DNA from 3 places in the Bacillus nitratireducens genome. Region 2 is predicted to be linked to each of the others. Evidence: riboswitches for the same ligand, from Rfam matches in the RefSeq annotation. Region 2 holds a riboswitch; each other region holds the start of a gene.
The links. A riboswitch is a leader RNA that binds a small molecule or an ion and turns the genes downstream of it on or off. The one in region 2 is predicted to bind thiamine pyrophosphate.
Positions count from the first base shown of each region.

Region 1: linked by a shared signal. The riboswitch ahead of tenA (thiaminase II) and the one ahead of thiC (phosphomethylpyrimidine synthase ThiC) in region 2 are both predicted to bind thiamine pyrophosphate.
Region 3: linked by a shared signal. The riboswitch ahead of thiM (hydroxyethylthiazole kinase) and the one ahead of thiC (phosphomethylpyrimidine synthase ThiC) in region 2 are both predicted to bind thiamine pyrophosphate.

Region 1 covers NZ_JAUMJO010000006.1:258,907-264,333, forward strand. Annotated here, with positions in the region: gene thiO (glycine oxidase ThiO) at 1-518, opposite strand, end outside; gene tenI (thiazole tautomerase TenI) at 511-1,131, opposite strand; gene Q3V31_RS23275 (ABC transporter substrate-binding protein) at 1,142-2,143, opposite strand; gene Q3V31_RS23280 (ABC transporter permease) at 2,140-2,892, opposite strand; gene Q3V31_RS23285 (ABC transporter ATP-binding protein) at 2,892-3,641, opposite strand; gene tenA (thiaminase II) at 3,610-4,305, opposite strand; TPP riboswitch at 4,388-4,490, opposite strand; TPP riboswitch at 4,551-4,662, opposite strand; gene Q3V31_RS23295 (SH3 domain-containing protein) at 4,922-5,427, shown strand, end outside.
Region 2 covers NZ_JAUMJO010000005.1:323,850-329,276, forward strand. Annotated here, with positions in the region: gene lldP (L-lactate permease) at 1-1,167, shown strand, start outside; TPP riboswitch at 1,363-1,478, shown strand; gene thiC (phosphomethylpyrimidine synthase ThiC) at 1,591-3,351, shown strand; gene Q3V31_RS20445 (arsenic transporter) at 3,453-4,811, opposite strand; gene Q3V31_RS20450 (cytochrome d ubiquinol oxidase subunit II) at 5,109-5,427, opposite strand, start outside.
Region 3 covers NZ_JAUMJO010000007.1:125,444-130,870, reverse strand. Annotated here, with positions in the region: gene Q3V31_RS23960 (anaerobic C4-dicarboxylate transporter family protein) at 1-1,067, shown strand, start outside; gene thiE (thiamine phosphate synthase) at 1,155-1,814, opposite strand; gene thiM (hydroxyethylthiazole kinase) at 1,831-2,637, opposite strand; TPP riboswitch at 2,710-2,822, opposite strand; partial or broken gene Q3V31_RS23945 (toprim domain-containing protein) at 3,111-3,428, shown strand; gene Q3V31_RS23940 (ATP-dependent nuclease) at 3,642-5,427, shown strand, end outside.

The sequences.
Region 1 (5,427 bases), on a different contig from region 2:
ATATCAGCTCCAGAAAATGCCGCGGAGTGTGCGAATGCTTTCGTAAGCTCTGGTGCAATAACATGACCATCTTTTGGATAATATACTGCTCCTATAATTGATTCGGATAGAAACGGCTCTTTTTCTCGCAAACGATCACCCGTTAGAAAATAAGAATCTTCACCTGTTTTCTGTTGCCAATCCATAATATGAAGAATTCTTTCCTTCTCATCTTCATTTTGAGCAATGCGATAAATGCCTTTTTCTTCATACCCAATATCGATGCCTGTCTTTTCACGTAAAACTTCTGCAAGTTGTGGAAATATAGCACGGCTTTCTCTAGCAAGTTCAAACAACGGATCATATTCATCCCACTCTGCCTGAACCCCAAGTAAACCAGCAGCTGCTTTCGAAGCTTCAGATGCGATTCTTTGCTTCTCTATAATCGCTACTTTACGCCCTCTTTCTGCTAGAAAATGTGCAACCGAACTACCAATTACACCTCCGCCAATAATCGCTACATCATACTTCTTACACATGTTTTTCCGCCCACTTTCTTATTGATTCCTTATAAGATTTCGCCTTGCTATAGGGATTACTACTGCTTATAATCCCGGACATAACAGCAATGCCACTTACACCATTTGCAAGAACATCACCTGTATTTTCAGGAGTGATTCCACCAATTGCAGTTATTGGTATGGATAAACACCTTGCCATATCAGCAATTTCTTCTAATCCTCTTGCTGGCACATCTTTTTTACAAGCCGTTGGAAATACATGACCGTAAACGAGAGAATCCGCTCCATTTTTAAATGCCACTATCGCTTCATCTAAAGAATGTACTGAATAACCAACATGCAAATAAGAAAACTTTTCTTTTACTAACCTTACATCTGCACTTCGATATCCTAGCTGAACACGCGGAATATTTAATAAAATAGCAATATCAATTCGATCATTTATTACTATCTTCGATGCCGGAAAGCCTTTCTTCAAAAGACTTTCCATACCTTCATGCAATTCCTTCGTACTTTTCTCACGCTCACGAATATGCAAATAATCAATCTCACTCTCAATTTGCATCGCTACATTCACTAACTCTTCGAATGGCATATGGCCATTTGAGATTACATGGAGCTCATTTTTCATATTCACTCGCCTACTTTAAAATGTTTTCAAATAATTCATCGGCTGGAACAATTTCTTTCGTCATTCCTTTGTCTTTCAACCATTTGTTTTGTTTCTCCCATGACTCTTTTGAATCCGATAAGAATGGCTCATCTTTCGTTTCCATCTTCTCTAATAAAATTTTCATACTTTCTTTTTCAACTTCTGGTACAAGCGGGAAGTTTTCTTTTTCTTGATGATCTAATAAAATATTTAATGCTTCATCAGGTTTTTTCTTCATAAATTCATACCCTTTTTGTGCCCCACGTAAAAAGGCTTGCAATGCTTCTTTATCTTTTTTCAATGTTTTATCACCCGTTACAAACACAAGCTCATGGTAGTTCGGTACTCCGTAATCAGCTGGATTAAAGTATGCTGGTTCATGGCCCTCATGACGCATAACAGGTACTTCATGGTTAATGTATGCTCCTGTTACAGCATCTACTTTTTTCGTAATTAACGCTGGTACTAAATCAAATCCAACATCGACTACTTTTACTGTATCTGGATTACCACCATCTTCTTTTACCATCGTTTTTAAATATGCTTCACTTAAAGGAGTTCCAGAATATCCAACTGTCTTTCCTTCTAAGTCTTTAGGTGACTTAATACCTGCTGATTTCAGTGATACAACATGATTTAACGGCGAACGTACGACAGCTCCAATTGATTTCACTGGAATTTGTTCATTTGCTTTTGCCATGACAACATCTGGTTGATAATACAAACCAACTGTCACTTTCCCTGCTGCCGCTAGCGTTAATGGATCAGTCGGATTAGAAGGGAATTTAATATTCACCTTTACTCCTTCTTCTTTAAAGTATCCTTTTTCAATTGCCGTATAAATAAAGCTATGTACCGCATTTGGGTACCAATCAAGCATTACTGTTATTTCTTTTTCTGTTTTATTCTTATCTGATGCTGAATTACTCGAACATCCTGCAATCATTGCAACTAATAATGTAAACACAAAGATGCGTTTTAATAATTTCATGAATGTTTCCTCCAACTAATAAATTTCTTTTCTAATATGGAAATAAGTATGACGAAGAAAATAGCTAATAATGATAACAATACAATGGGTGCAAATACACCAGCTCCGTCTAACTGCGTCATCATTCTTTTACTGAAATATCCAAGCCCAGCTTGTGCACCGAGCCATTCTCCAATTGCTGCCCCTATCACACTAAGCGGAACTGCAATTTTTAACGCTGAGAAAAAGTAAGGAAGAGCAGATGGCAACTTTAGCTTTAGAAAAATATCTTTTTTCGTTGCACCATACGTAACTAAGAGCTCCTCCCACTCTTTCTTCGTACTACGCAGTCCATCATACGTATTGACCGCAATTGGGAAAAACGTAATTAAAACTGTGACAACAACCTTACTCCAAATGGTATATCCAAACCATAAAACAAATAGGGGCGCAAGTGCTGTAATCGGGATGGTTTGTGAAGCTATTAATAATGGGTAAAATGCTCTTTCCATCCACGTACTCGCATTCATTAACATTGCTAGCCCCACACCTAATACGATAGAAATAGCAACACCTATTAAAACGACGTATAACGTTGCCGGTAAATGAACCGTAAATAATATGTCTTTTAGTTTCCATATCTTCATTACAATTGCAGAAGGTGATGGCAAAATGTACATCTCATCTACAATTCTTGCTCCTACTTCCCACATAACGAGTAAAATACTAGAAAGTGTAAGAGCAGGAACTAATTCTTTCAAACGGTTCATCATACAAGTACCTGCCTTTGTAACATACTAAGGAGCTCATCTTTAAGCGCCAATACTTCAGGCCTATATAAATCCTTTCTTGTTCGGTTACGATCAAGCGGTACAATTCGCTCAGTTAAAGTTGCTATCGGTTGATTTTCTACAACGAAAATTCGATTAGAAAGAAACAATGCTTCTTCAACATCATGAGTGATAAATAAAATTGTTTTTTCCCACTCTTTCCATTGTTCAAACAACCATTCTTGCAAAGATGCCTTCGTTAAAGCGTCCAATGCGCTAAACGGTTCATCTAACAATAATATCTCCCCGCCCGTTAATAAAGTTCGGATAAAAGATACACGTTGTCTCATACCACCAGATAAATCTTTCGGATATTTCGCCTCGTATCCTTGTAACCCAAATTTATGTAACAGTTCTTTCGCTTTTACTTGCGCTTCTTTTTTCTGCACACCTTGGCACTCTAGCGGCAGGGCAGCATTCTCAATAATCGTCCTCCACGGCAAGAGCATATCTTTTTGGGGCATATACCCTACAGGGTGGCTCTTTGTTTCTGTCAGCTCTATCTGTCCAGTACTTGCTTCTTCTAAACCTGTAATAAGGCGAAATAAAGTACTTTTCCCGCATCCACTCGGTCCGATAATACTTACAAACTCTTTATCTTGTATAGAAGCATTTAATTCATTGATGATTGGTTTCTCATCATAATGAAAAGAAACATTATGAAACTGTAGTATGTTCTTGCTCCTCAAATCCCCACATCTCCTTACGATAGGACATATCCCAGAATAAATATTCAAATCGACTGGAATATAGGAAAATCTCCTCTAATCGATCTAGCTCTTTTTCAGACTTTCCAACTGCCATTTCATTTAATAAATCTATTAACCAAATACAAAGGTTACCGTATTCTTCAGAACTATATCCTTGAATCCACTCACCAAAGAACTCATGATCTCTTGCTCCAGGAATATCATTTAAACGCTTTCCAATCTCCCAGTAGCTCCACATACACGGAAGAAGTGCTGCTATTAATTCCGCAAGTGTGCCATTTTGAGATACAGACATCATGTAATTTGTATAAGCTAAATTTTTAGCAGATGGTTTTGCTGACTCTATCTCCTCTATAGAAATTCCAAGTCTTTTTGCATACTGTTTATGGATCGTCATTTCTCCATTTAATATTCCATCAATTTGTTCAGCAAATTTCCCCATTACTTGTGGATTTGTTGCCTTTACAACACCGATGGCATATAGCTTTGCATAATCTAACAAATATAAATAATCTTGAATAATATAATACTGAAACTTATCTTTTTCTAACGTGCCATCCCCCATACCTACTACAAACGGATGATTATGACTCATCTCCCAAACTGGTTGTACAGTTTCTAATAATCTATCGCAAAATTTCATTTCTATTTCCCCTTCCGATATATGTATCTAAATAAAAAACCACTTCTATATAAGAAGTGGTTACAGCAAATAAAATTATACATTTATTCGTTGTCCACTTCCCTTCGCTAGTATTACCTAGATCAGGTCTGTAAGGGTTAAGGATTATTCCTCTCTCAGCACATCAAGCACCCCTAGTGGTTTCAATATGAAATTTTCAAATAAAAAAGCCCCGTTTCTATACGCAAAGAAACGGGGACTCATTGTTAGTGTCCGAATTGCTTCCCTACGCTAGCATAATCTAGATCAGGTAATGAAAAGGATCAAAGGCTTACGGCCTACTCTCAGCTGGCAACACCAGCTCTCCTAGCAAACTATAAAATTATCACTGTCAGTATAACACTGTAATAAGACATCATCAACTGTTTTAATTTTCTTAATTATCCATTAAATATTAATGTGTTTAACAAATATAAATGCGATCCCACAAATGATATATACAATGTTTATTTACGAACCTCTCTTCTAACATTATTTTTATTGATTTCATATTACATTTATGTGAATACGACCAATATATTATATCTTTATACTATAATAAAATTACAACTATACAACTAGAGGAGGTCTTTATTACATGAATATGAAAGCTACAGCTTTAACAGCCACTACTATCGCAATTGCTTCTTTACTTCCTTCTATGGGAGAATCCAATATACAAACAGCTGCTGCTAAGCAACCATCTAAAGTAAAAACTGGATATGTAAAAATTGACAACGTTGCACTACATCAAAATAACCATGCAGACAGTGCAATAATTGACAACATTCGATTTAATAGCCCGGTTACTATTCTTGAGACAACTCAAGATTGGTATAAAGTATCTGTTAACAACAAAACAGGCTACATAAAAAAAGATGCAATTCTATTCAAAAAAAATGTTCAATCAAAGAATCAATATATCGTAAATGCAAACGCATTAAACGTTCGCTCTGAACCTAATACAGAGTCTTCTATTCTAGATATATTACCAAATGGTCAATTCATTACCATTCAAGGTGAACAAGGGGATTGGTACAAAATATTACATAACGGTCAAATTGGATACGTACAAAAAAACTTTGTATCTAATGGATCCATACC
Region 2 (5,427 bases):
GCACCAGTAGCATTCGGAGCGATGGGGATTCCGATTACAGTAGCTGGACAAGTAACTGGTATTGATCCGCATAAAATCGGGCAAATGGCTGGACATCAATTACCGTTCTTATCATTATTTGTTCCGTTCTTTATCGTATTTTTAATGGATGGATTTAAAGGGGTAAGACAAACATGGCCTGCTCTATTTGTAGCGGGTAGTTCATTTGCAATTACACAGTTTATTACAGCGACATTTTTAGGACCAGAACTTCCTGATATTACGTCAGCACTTGTAAGTTTAGTGAGTTTATCTCTATTCTTAAAAGTTTGGCAGCCGAAAGAAATTTATCAATCTAAAGAAGCGAATAGTGAAGTAGCCGCGGCGACGACAACGACATCTATGCCGAAACTAACGGTAGGAAAAGTAGTAAAAGCATGGTCTCCGTTCATTATTTTGACTGTGATGGTAGTCATCTGGAGCCAGAGTTTCTTTAAAGCGTTATTCGCTCCGGGCGGCGCTTTAGAAATTCTCGTATTTAAATTTGAAGTTCCAGGCTTGCACAATTTAGTAATGAAAGCAGAGCCAATTGTAAATAAACCGACGCCTTATGAAGCAATCTTAAAATTAGATATTTTATCAGCGACGGGAACAGCAATTTTAATTGCTTGTATCATTTCTATCTTTATTTTGAAAATGAGTGCAAAAGATGCAGTAGTAACATTTAAAGAAACGTTAAACGAACTAAAAATGCCAATTCTATCTATCGGATTCGTATTAGGATTCGCATTTATCGCAAATTATTCTGGTTTATCTTCTACATTAGCGTTAGCACTTGCAGGAACTGGTGGACTATTCCCGTTCTTCTCACCATTCCTAGGCTGGATCGGTGTATTCTTAACAGGATCAGATACGTCAGCGAATGCACTGTTCTCGAATTTACAAGCAATTACAGCGCAGCAAGTCGGTGTATCTGAAGTGCTTCTCGTTGCAGCAAATACAACGGGCGGTGTAACAGGTAAAATGATTTCTCCGCAATCGATTGCGATCGCTTGTGCGGCAGTTGGTCTTGCTGGAAAAGAATCAGATTTATTCCGCTTTACAGTGAAGCATAGTTTGTTCTTCGTAATTATTGTTGGTATTATGACGTATGTTCAAGCATATTATTTAACGTGGATGATTCCATAAAGTGAAACTTTAATCAGTGGGGGTTTTGTTCATCCCCCACTGATTATTAGTTGAGCCCCACCTAACTTCTTTGTTTTCGCTGAATTTTGAGGTGGGGGTCTTACTGCCCGTTAATGCGGGATAAACAACAAAAGAAATAAACTTTGCATTTTTCAGATTATCGTGTATGATGGGAAAGTATTGAAAATTAAATCAGTGATAAACTAGGGGTGCCTAACGTATGCGTAGGCTGAGAGAGAAGCGCGTGAACTTCTTAACCCTTTGGACCTGATCTGGCTCGTACCAGCGTAGGGAAGTTAACGGCTTTACATAATTATGTCTTTATGAGCCAGGTCCTTGTTTTTTTATGGACCTGGCTCTTTTTATTTTGGCATACGCTGGCCATATCTCGTCCTTGTCACGTACAGGGGGGCAACAAAAGTTATGAAACAATCTGTTTCAGCTGAGCAAATTGAATTGAAATCGAGTTTACCAGGAAGTAAGAAAGTATATGTGGATGGACCACGTGAAGGTATGAAAGTACCGATGCGCGAGATTGCACAAAGCGAAACGAACGGTGTCCCAAATCCACCAATCCGTGTGTATGATACGAGCGGTCCTTATACGGATCCTGCGTATAAAGTGGAGCTGGAAAAGGGGATTCCAACGCCGCGTCATTCTTGGATTGTTGAGCGCAGAGATGTAGAAGGATACGAAGGACGTGAAGTGAAACCAGAGGATGACGGTGTGAAAGTGGCTTCGAAACATACACCTGTTTTCCCGCAAATGGATCGCCAGCCGCTTAGAGCAAAGCAAGGTGCAAACGTTACGCAAATGCATTATGCACGTAATGGCGTTATTACGTCTGAGATGGAATATGTTGCGATTCGTGAAGGGGTAGAGCCTGAATTTGTTCGTAAGGAAATCGCGGAAGGTCGTGCGATTTTACCAGCGAATATTAACCATCCGGAAGCAGAACCGATGATTATCGGACGTAATTTCCATGTGAAGGTAAATGCGAATATCGGAAACTCTGCCGTATCTTCTTCTATTGCAGAAGAAGTAGAGAAGATGACGTGGGCGACTCGCTGGGGTGCAGATACGATTATGGATTTATCTACAGGTAAAAACATTCATACAACACGTGAGTGGATTATTCGTAATGCTCCTGTACCAGTTGGCACTGTGCCTATTTATCAAGCGCTTGAAAAAGTAAACGGAATTGCAGAGGATTTAACGTGGGAAGTGTATCGTGATACGTTAATTGAGCAAGCGGAGCAAGGCGTTGATTACTTTACGATTCACGCTGGTGTATTACTTCGCTACATTCCAATTACTGCAAAGCGTACGACAGGTATTGTTTCGCGTGGTGGTTCGATTATGGCGCAGTGGTGTTTATTCCATCATAAAGAAAACTTCTTATATACTCATTTTGAAGAGATTTGTGAAATTATGAAGCAGTACGATGTTTCGTTCTCTCTTGGAGATGGATTACGTCCAGGTTCGATTGCAGATGCAAATGACGAAGCGCAATTCTCTGAGCTTGAAACACTTGGTGAATTGACGAAAATTGCTTGGAAACATGATGTGCAAGTTATGATTGAAGGACCTGGGCATGTACCGATGCATTTAATTAAAGAGAATATGGAGAAAGAACTTGATATTTGTCAGGGCGCGCCGTTCTATACACTTGGACCGTTAACGACAGATATTGCACCAGGTTATGACCATATTACCTCAGCGATTGGAGCTGCCATGATTGGCTGGTTTGGAACGGCGATGCTTTGTTATGTAACGCCGAAAGAACATTTAGGTTTACCGAATAAAGATGATGTTCGCGAGGGAGTTATTACGTACAAAATCGCTGCGCATGCAGCCGATCTTGCGAAAGGGCATAAAACGGCTCATCAGCGTGATGATGCACTTTCAAAAGCGCGTTTCGAATTCCGCTGGCGCGATCAATTTAATTTATCTTTAGATCCTGAACGCGCAATGGAGTATCATGATGAAACATTGCCGGCAGAAGGAGCGAAAACAGCTCATTTCTGTTCAATGTGTGGACCGAAGTTTTGTAGTATGAGAATTTCGCATGATATTCGTGAATATGCGAAAGAAAATGATTTAGAAACGACAGAAGCAATTGAAAAAGGAATGAAAGAGAAAGCGGTAGAATTTAAAGAAACTGGTAGTCATTTATACCAATAACACGTTACACCTCTTTACTTGATTGATCACACTGTAGTACCTAACTTAAATATAGAAGAAGCCCGCTTTGCTAAGACGGTAGCAAAGCGGGCTTCTGTTGTCTATAAGGTGAAGAATAGGTGTACCCAATAGTACAAGAGGAATAATGTGACGACCGTAGTGAGAGGAATAACGATGAGAGATACGCTTAAATAATCTTTCCACTTCACTTTAATTTTATTTTGTCTTAGGATATACATCCAAATGAGGGAAGCTAGCGTACCGATTGGTAATAATAGTGAACCGATGTCACTACCAATGATATTTGCGAGATAGATAGTTTTTAATGTGACTGGATCTAGGCCCATTTCTGTTAACGTAATGGTACCAATCATAAGTGCAGGGTGATTATTGAAGACGTTAGAGAGGAGGGAAACGAGTCCGCCCATTGCAAAGCTAGCATAGAGTAGATGCTGACTTACAATTGGCTCAAGCCAACTTACAAGTGCCGCTGTTAACCCTGCGTTATGAAGCCCGTAAATAATTACATACATAGAGAAAGCGAAAATTAAAATGTGCCACGGTGTCTTTTTCAAAATATCGACTGGGTTTGTTCGTAAGTAGTACCATCTCCAGATGAGAAGAACGAGTGAACCGAGTACAGCAACAATTTCGATTGGAATCGATAAGAAGGATGCAACGAATAGAAGACAGCGCATAAGGAAGACGAAGCCTAATACTTTTAACATGAATTTTGTACGTTTTTGTTTCGTATCAACAGAATTTTTTCCTTTTAACGGATGGAAGTTTTTCGTGAAGAAAATTTCTTCGATATCATATGAAGAAACAGGTAATCTTTCCGGGAGTTTTTTCTTTAAAACTGTATACATGAGCCATGACATAAATAATAAACCTAATGTTGCAGGTACAAACATCATAGCTGTATGCATATAAAGAGTCATATTAACAATATTTAATGCGATTAAGTTTACGATATTACTTACACCAATTGGTGCACTAGATGCAGTGGCGATTAAAGCGCCGCTTAATAAATAAGGGATTTGTTGATGAGGTTTTAATTTAAGGTTTCTCAGTAGTAAAATTAGGATTGGTGTTGTAATTAAAATACTACCATCGTTATTGAATAAAAGAGTCATAAGGAAACATAGTAATTGAATATACCAATATAAACGGCGACCGGATCCCTTTGCTAAATTTGCAAGTTTCGCTGCGGACCAGTGGAAGAAGCCGAAGCTTTCTAATATAACCGCCATAACGATGGTCGCTAATATTGTTATGGAGGCTCCTCCTATTTTACTAATAATATCTATGACGTCAGGTTTTGATACGAGTCCCGTAATGAGGATGATACCAGCGCCGATTGCTGCTGGCCACGCTTCATTTAAACCACGGGGTCGCCAAAAGATAACAATCATCGTTAAGAAGAATACAATAATAGTAATCCATATTTCAATGCTCATATTCTGCCTACCTTTCTATGTTTCCTTGAGAAAATGTGGCTTGTCTCAAGGTTATATTGGTAGTATATTCAGCAGGAAATAAGAGGAACTAGACATATAATGGAATGGAGTGAATATGTGTTTTTTGAGCTATAGGACAAGTATAAGTGGTAGTGTAATAACTATTAGGATAGACGTCTAATAAATGAGGGGCATTCTATGTATGAATGCCCCTCATTGCCCGTAAACGCCCGATTGGTGCGGGTTAATAATCAGTGGGGGATGAACAAAACCCCCACTGATTAAAGTTTCACTTTATTATTTTTCCTTCAAAAAAGTTCGATCCTTCAAGAATAAATTCCAGAAGAAAATGAATCCGGGTAGTAAAATTGCAATTCCGATTGCGTAAAGAATAAGAAGTGCATAGAATGTTTCGACCGTCGTAAAGCTCGTAAATACAGTTACATCTGGGTAAATGATATATGGTAAATGGGCGACGCCGTAAGCGTAGCTTGCAAATGCATATTGAGCGACGACAGCTAAAACTGCAATGCGAGGAAATCCTAGTGTGCCATACTTCTTATTTGTCCACCAAAGGGAGGAATATCCGATAACAAATAAAACGATAGAGACTGTA
Region 3 (5,427 bases), on a different contig from region 2:
AAAACCCAAAGCGCATTACATTCTTTGCTCCTATTGTTACTTATTTATTCACACTATGCGCAGGAACAGGTCATGTCGCTTATTCTGTACTTCCTGTTATCGCCGAAGTATCTCGTGAATCAGGAATTAGACCTGAACGACCTATGTCAATTGCCGTTATCGCTTCACAGCAGGCAATTACAGCTAGTCCAATATCGGCTGCAACAGTTGCACTGTTAGCAATGTTAGCCGACTATAAAATCACCTTGTTAGATATTTTAAAAGTCAGTATCCCTTCTACTTTCATCGCTTGTATGGTAGCTGCATTCGTTGCTAGTAAAATGGGAAAAGAATTAAATGAAGATCCTGAATACTTGAAGCGATTAAAAGAGGGAATGATCCCTAAACTTGAAGAGAAAAAAGAATTTGTGGGTGCAAAAGGCGCTAAATTATCAGTTATCCTTTTCCTAGTAGGAACTTTCCTTGTCGTACTTCTTGGTTCATTTGAAGCACTTCGTCCGGGATGGATGGTTGACGGGAAGTTAGCTCGTCTTTCCATGCCAAACACAATTGAAATGGTTATGTTAACTATCGCAGCTCTTATTATTATTTTCTGTAAACCAAATGTAGAAAGCATTGTGTCTGGTAACGTCTTTAAAGCGGGGGCAACAGCAGTTGTTGCTATTTTTGGTATCGCTTGGATGGGAGATACGTTCTTCAACGGAAACTTAAATATGATTCAAGGATCAATTCAACACTTAGTGACTAGTGCACCATGGCTGTTTGCTATCGCATTATTCATTCTATCTATTTTACTGTATAGCCAAGCAGCAACAGTTCGTGCTTTAATGCCACTTGGACTATCACTTGGTATTCCACCAGCTTTACTAATTGCAATGTTCCCTGCAGTAAATGGATACTTCTTCATTCCAAACTACGGGACAATTGTTGCTGCAATTAATTTTGATCGCACTGGTACAACAGGAATTGGTAAGTATGTTTTAAATCATAGCTTTATGATTCCTGGCCTAATCGCAACCTTTACTTCTATCGGAATTGGAATGCTCTTAATTTCAATTATGTTTTAAATTAAAGCACAAACCTACAATTTTAAAAGGTTTGTGCTTTTTTAATCAAACGTTTGTTTAAATAAACGAAACAACTTTTTTACAAATCTACAAACTCTTACTTACTTCCTCTACTAGCTTCTTCGTACTCTCATACGCAGATTCCACTAAACTAATCGCAGAAATAACAGAGACACCATCCGCACCGGCTTCTATAACCGAAGCAGTATTTTCAATCGTAATCCCACCGATACCAACAATCGGTATCATAATTCCTTGTTCTCTAAAGTGGGCTAAACCTTTCGTTCCTTGAACTGCTTTCGTATCTTTTTTCGTACTCGTTGGGAAAATAGGGCCAACACCTAAATAATCAGCTCCGTTTTCAATTGCCCAGCGTGCTTCTTCAATTGTATGGGTAGATACACCCACAATTTTATCTCCCATTTTTTCACGAACAGAAGTAATTCCTTCATCATCTTGTCCAACATGCACGCCATCTGCATCTAACTCAAGAGCTAGTTCCACATCATCATTTACGATGAATGGTACACCGTACTCCTTACAAATTGCTTGTAGTTCTTTTGCGAAACAAATACGTTTCTCTCCCGTTAAAGCGCCTTCCCCCTTTTCACGAAATTGAAAAATTGTTATACCGCCTTCTAGTGCATCTCTCAATACTTGTAGTGGCTCCTTCGTACAATTGTTACTTCCCATAATAAAATATACCGATAATAATCTAGACATTTCAGCCTTTGTAATACGCGGCATCTCGTTCCCCTCCTTACTATATAAGCTCAATCTTCCCATATTTCTTAATATCATCTGAAGTTGTATTCGCTAACTGATTTAAAAATTCAATTTGGAAACTACCAGGTCCCTTTTCCACTGTCTTAGCAGCTGCCAGTTCCGCAGCTACACCATAAAACGTTAATGCCGCTACTGCTGCCTTTACATAATCCTTTTCTACTGCTACAAATGCTCCTATTACAGAAGTTAGTAAACAACCTGTTCCAGTCACTTTCGTTAAAATAGGATGGCCATTTCGAATAAGAATAGTTCGCTCTCCGTCTGTAACAACGTCTTCTTCTCCAGTAATTACCGCAACTGTATTTAATTCATCCGCTGCCTGTTTTGCAATATTTACAACATTACCATTTCCAGTACCAGCGTCTACACCTTTAATTTCCCATTTTTCATTAATAACATTAGCAATTTCAGCTGCATTCCCGCGGATAACTGCTAAATCGATTTCAGCTGGAATATGTCTCGCAACTTCTGTTCGATAAGAAGTTGCTCCTGCCCCAACTGGATCAAATAATACTGGTACACCATTTGTATTTGCCGATTTACCAGCAAGTAACATCGCTTCTACCTCTTCAGGACGAAGTGTGCCCATATTTAAAACAAGAGCTCCCGCAATGCTAGCCATTTCTGCTACTTCTTCTTTTGCATACGCCATTACAGGCGATGCCCCTAATGCTAATAAACCGTTTGCTGTAAAATTTATTACAACAACATTTGTAATATTATGAACGAGCGGATTAGACTCTCTTACCAAATCCACTACTTTACTAATTTCTTTCATATTCATCCTTTTCATCTCCTAACTATAGTGGTGGGAGATACACAAAAAGGCACTTTGCGCGTACGCAAAGTGCCTGAACATGTGCTTTTACACTCTCCCTACGCTGGCATTATCCAACAGGTTCAAATGGTCAATGACGGACTAGTAGTCATACTCTCAGTTTGCATCCACAAACTCCCATGTGTTTATTATTCATCTACTTCAAAGTCTACTCTTATTCTAGTAAAATAACAAGTTCTTTCCTTCTATAGAATGATAGAGATCATAACTCTCCTGGTCTAACCATTCTTCGCCTTTATATAATAAAAATGAAATTCATTTACAATGTCAATGGATACCCCTTAAAATCTGACATTTATATAAGTAAAACCCTCCTCGGTATATTTCATCACAAATAACTCAAACCGTCAGCAAGACTGAATAGAATAAAGATGTATGCTATATTTAACGTATGGAAATTTGAAAGGATGTTTTTAAATATGGCAAAAAGTATTGTAATTGCTGAAAAACCTTCTGTTGCACGTGATATCGCACGTGTACTGAAATGTGATAAAAAAGGGAACGGCTATCTTGAAGGTAGTAAATATATTGTTACTTGGGCTTTAGGTCATCTCGTTACATTAGCTGATCCAGAAAGCTATGATGTGAAATATAAACAGTGGAATTTAGAAGATTTACCAATGCTACCGGAGCGTTTAAAACTAACCGTTATTAAACAAACAGGGAAACAGTTTAACGCTGTAAAAAGTCAGCTTCTTAGAAAAGATGTAAATGAAATCATTATAGCTACTGACGCTGATTTATCTCTATAAAATATAATTGCACATAAATCCTAAAACACCTTTCATCCTTGATTTAACAATGATATCTAATACTTTTTACAATTGCACATAAAAAGAAGCACATAATTTATCTTTAAATTATGTGCTTTTTATTTATTAAATGAAGTATTTTATATTTAAATATTATAAAATTAAACTGGATATAATAGGAATTAAGAGGAGGATTTTATGTACATTTCGGAGTTAACAATAAACAATTTTAGATCGTTTAACAAAAAAACAACGCTAAATTTTAATGATGGGATTAATGTAATTATTGGGCAAAATAATGCTGGTAAAACAACTGTAATAAAAGCATTAGATATACTCTTTAACAATTCTTCTAGTAAGAGGTTGAACATTAACGATTTTAATCGTAGTGCCTCGATTGAAGAACTAAAAGTGTGCCCACCTAAAATATATATATCTGCCAAACTACAAGAATCTGAAAATGAAGGTGAATACTCAGATGAATTAGTGACAGTAGCTACCTGGTTAACAACCCTTAATACACCGTATGAAGCTACAATTACTTATGAGTATTTCTTACCTGAAAAAGAAGCAGCTGAATATACAAATTTGATGAAAAAAATATCGACTGAAGATATTAATCAATATTGGAAAGCTATTGAACATAATTTCTTAAAAAAGTATGTTCATAGAGTATACGTTGGAAATCCTGAATTCAAAAATTCTGTACAGAATGATGAAATAAATCGTTTTGATTTTCAATTTTTAACTGCAATTCGTGATGTCGAAAGAGATTTATTCAAAGGAAATAACAGCCTTTTAAGAGAAGTAATAGACTTTTTTATGGACTACGATATTAAAAGTAACAGTGAGTTAGAAAAAAAGGAAAAAATAGAACAAATTCAAAAGAAAAAAAGAGACTTTTCAGTTGAATCAAAGAAGATAATTGAATCACTTCAGCAACGTATGAGAAACGGTGAAGAACAAATTTTAAAGTATGTCAATAATACTGGGGCTGGAATTGATGAATCTAAACCCTCATTTGATGGAGAAATTTTGGACACCGAATTATATTCAGCATTAAGACTCATTGTCGAAAAAGAATCTGGAATTAAGCTACCTGCCATTAGCAATGGGCTAGGCTATAATAATTTAATTTACATCTCCCTTTTACTATCAAAAATGCAAAAAGATGCTTCTGGAGAATATTTAGGGTCAAATGCTAAAGTGTTCTCCATATTAGCTATTGAGGAACCGGAAGCACATTTACATCCAAGTATGCAATATAAGTTTTTACAATTTCTAAAAGAAAATAAAGATTCAGATGTTAACCAAATATTTATTACTTCACATTCCCCAAATATAACTGCTGCAGTTGATTTAGAAGATATTTTAGTTATTCAAAAAATTAATGAAGAAATTAAAATAGCATATCCAAGTAAAGTATTCAATGATTCAAATGAGGAAGATGTCATATCCCGAAATTACGTAAAAAGATTTTTAGATGTAACAAAAGCAGATTTATTTTTTGCGCAAAATGTAATTCTAGTTGAGGGTATCGCTGAACAACTTGTACTTCCTGAATTCGCAGCCTCAATGGATTTGAATTTAGCGGACAGCCATACCACAATATTGAATATTGGTGGAAGATATTTTAATCATTTCTTAAAATTATTTGATACTAACCGCTGCGAATTTGCCTTAACAAAAAAAGTAGCGTGCATAACTGATCTAGATCCAGTTAGAAAACTAAAAGATGCTGCAGATGAGGATAGCAATTGGAAAAAGTGTCTTCCCATATTTTTGGACATACAACCAGAAGACTATGAATATAAACAAACTTCTAATTCACTCGTGGCGACATATAGCCATAGTGATTCGAAAATTAAAGTTTTTACCCAGACACATGGACAAAGCTCTACATTTGAATATGATTTGATTTTAAAAAATCCGAATTGTACAAAATTAATAACCCCTTCAGTTTCTAATGCCCAAGAGCTTAAAG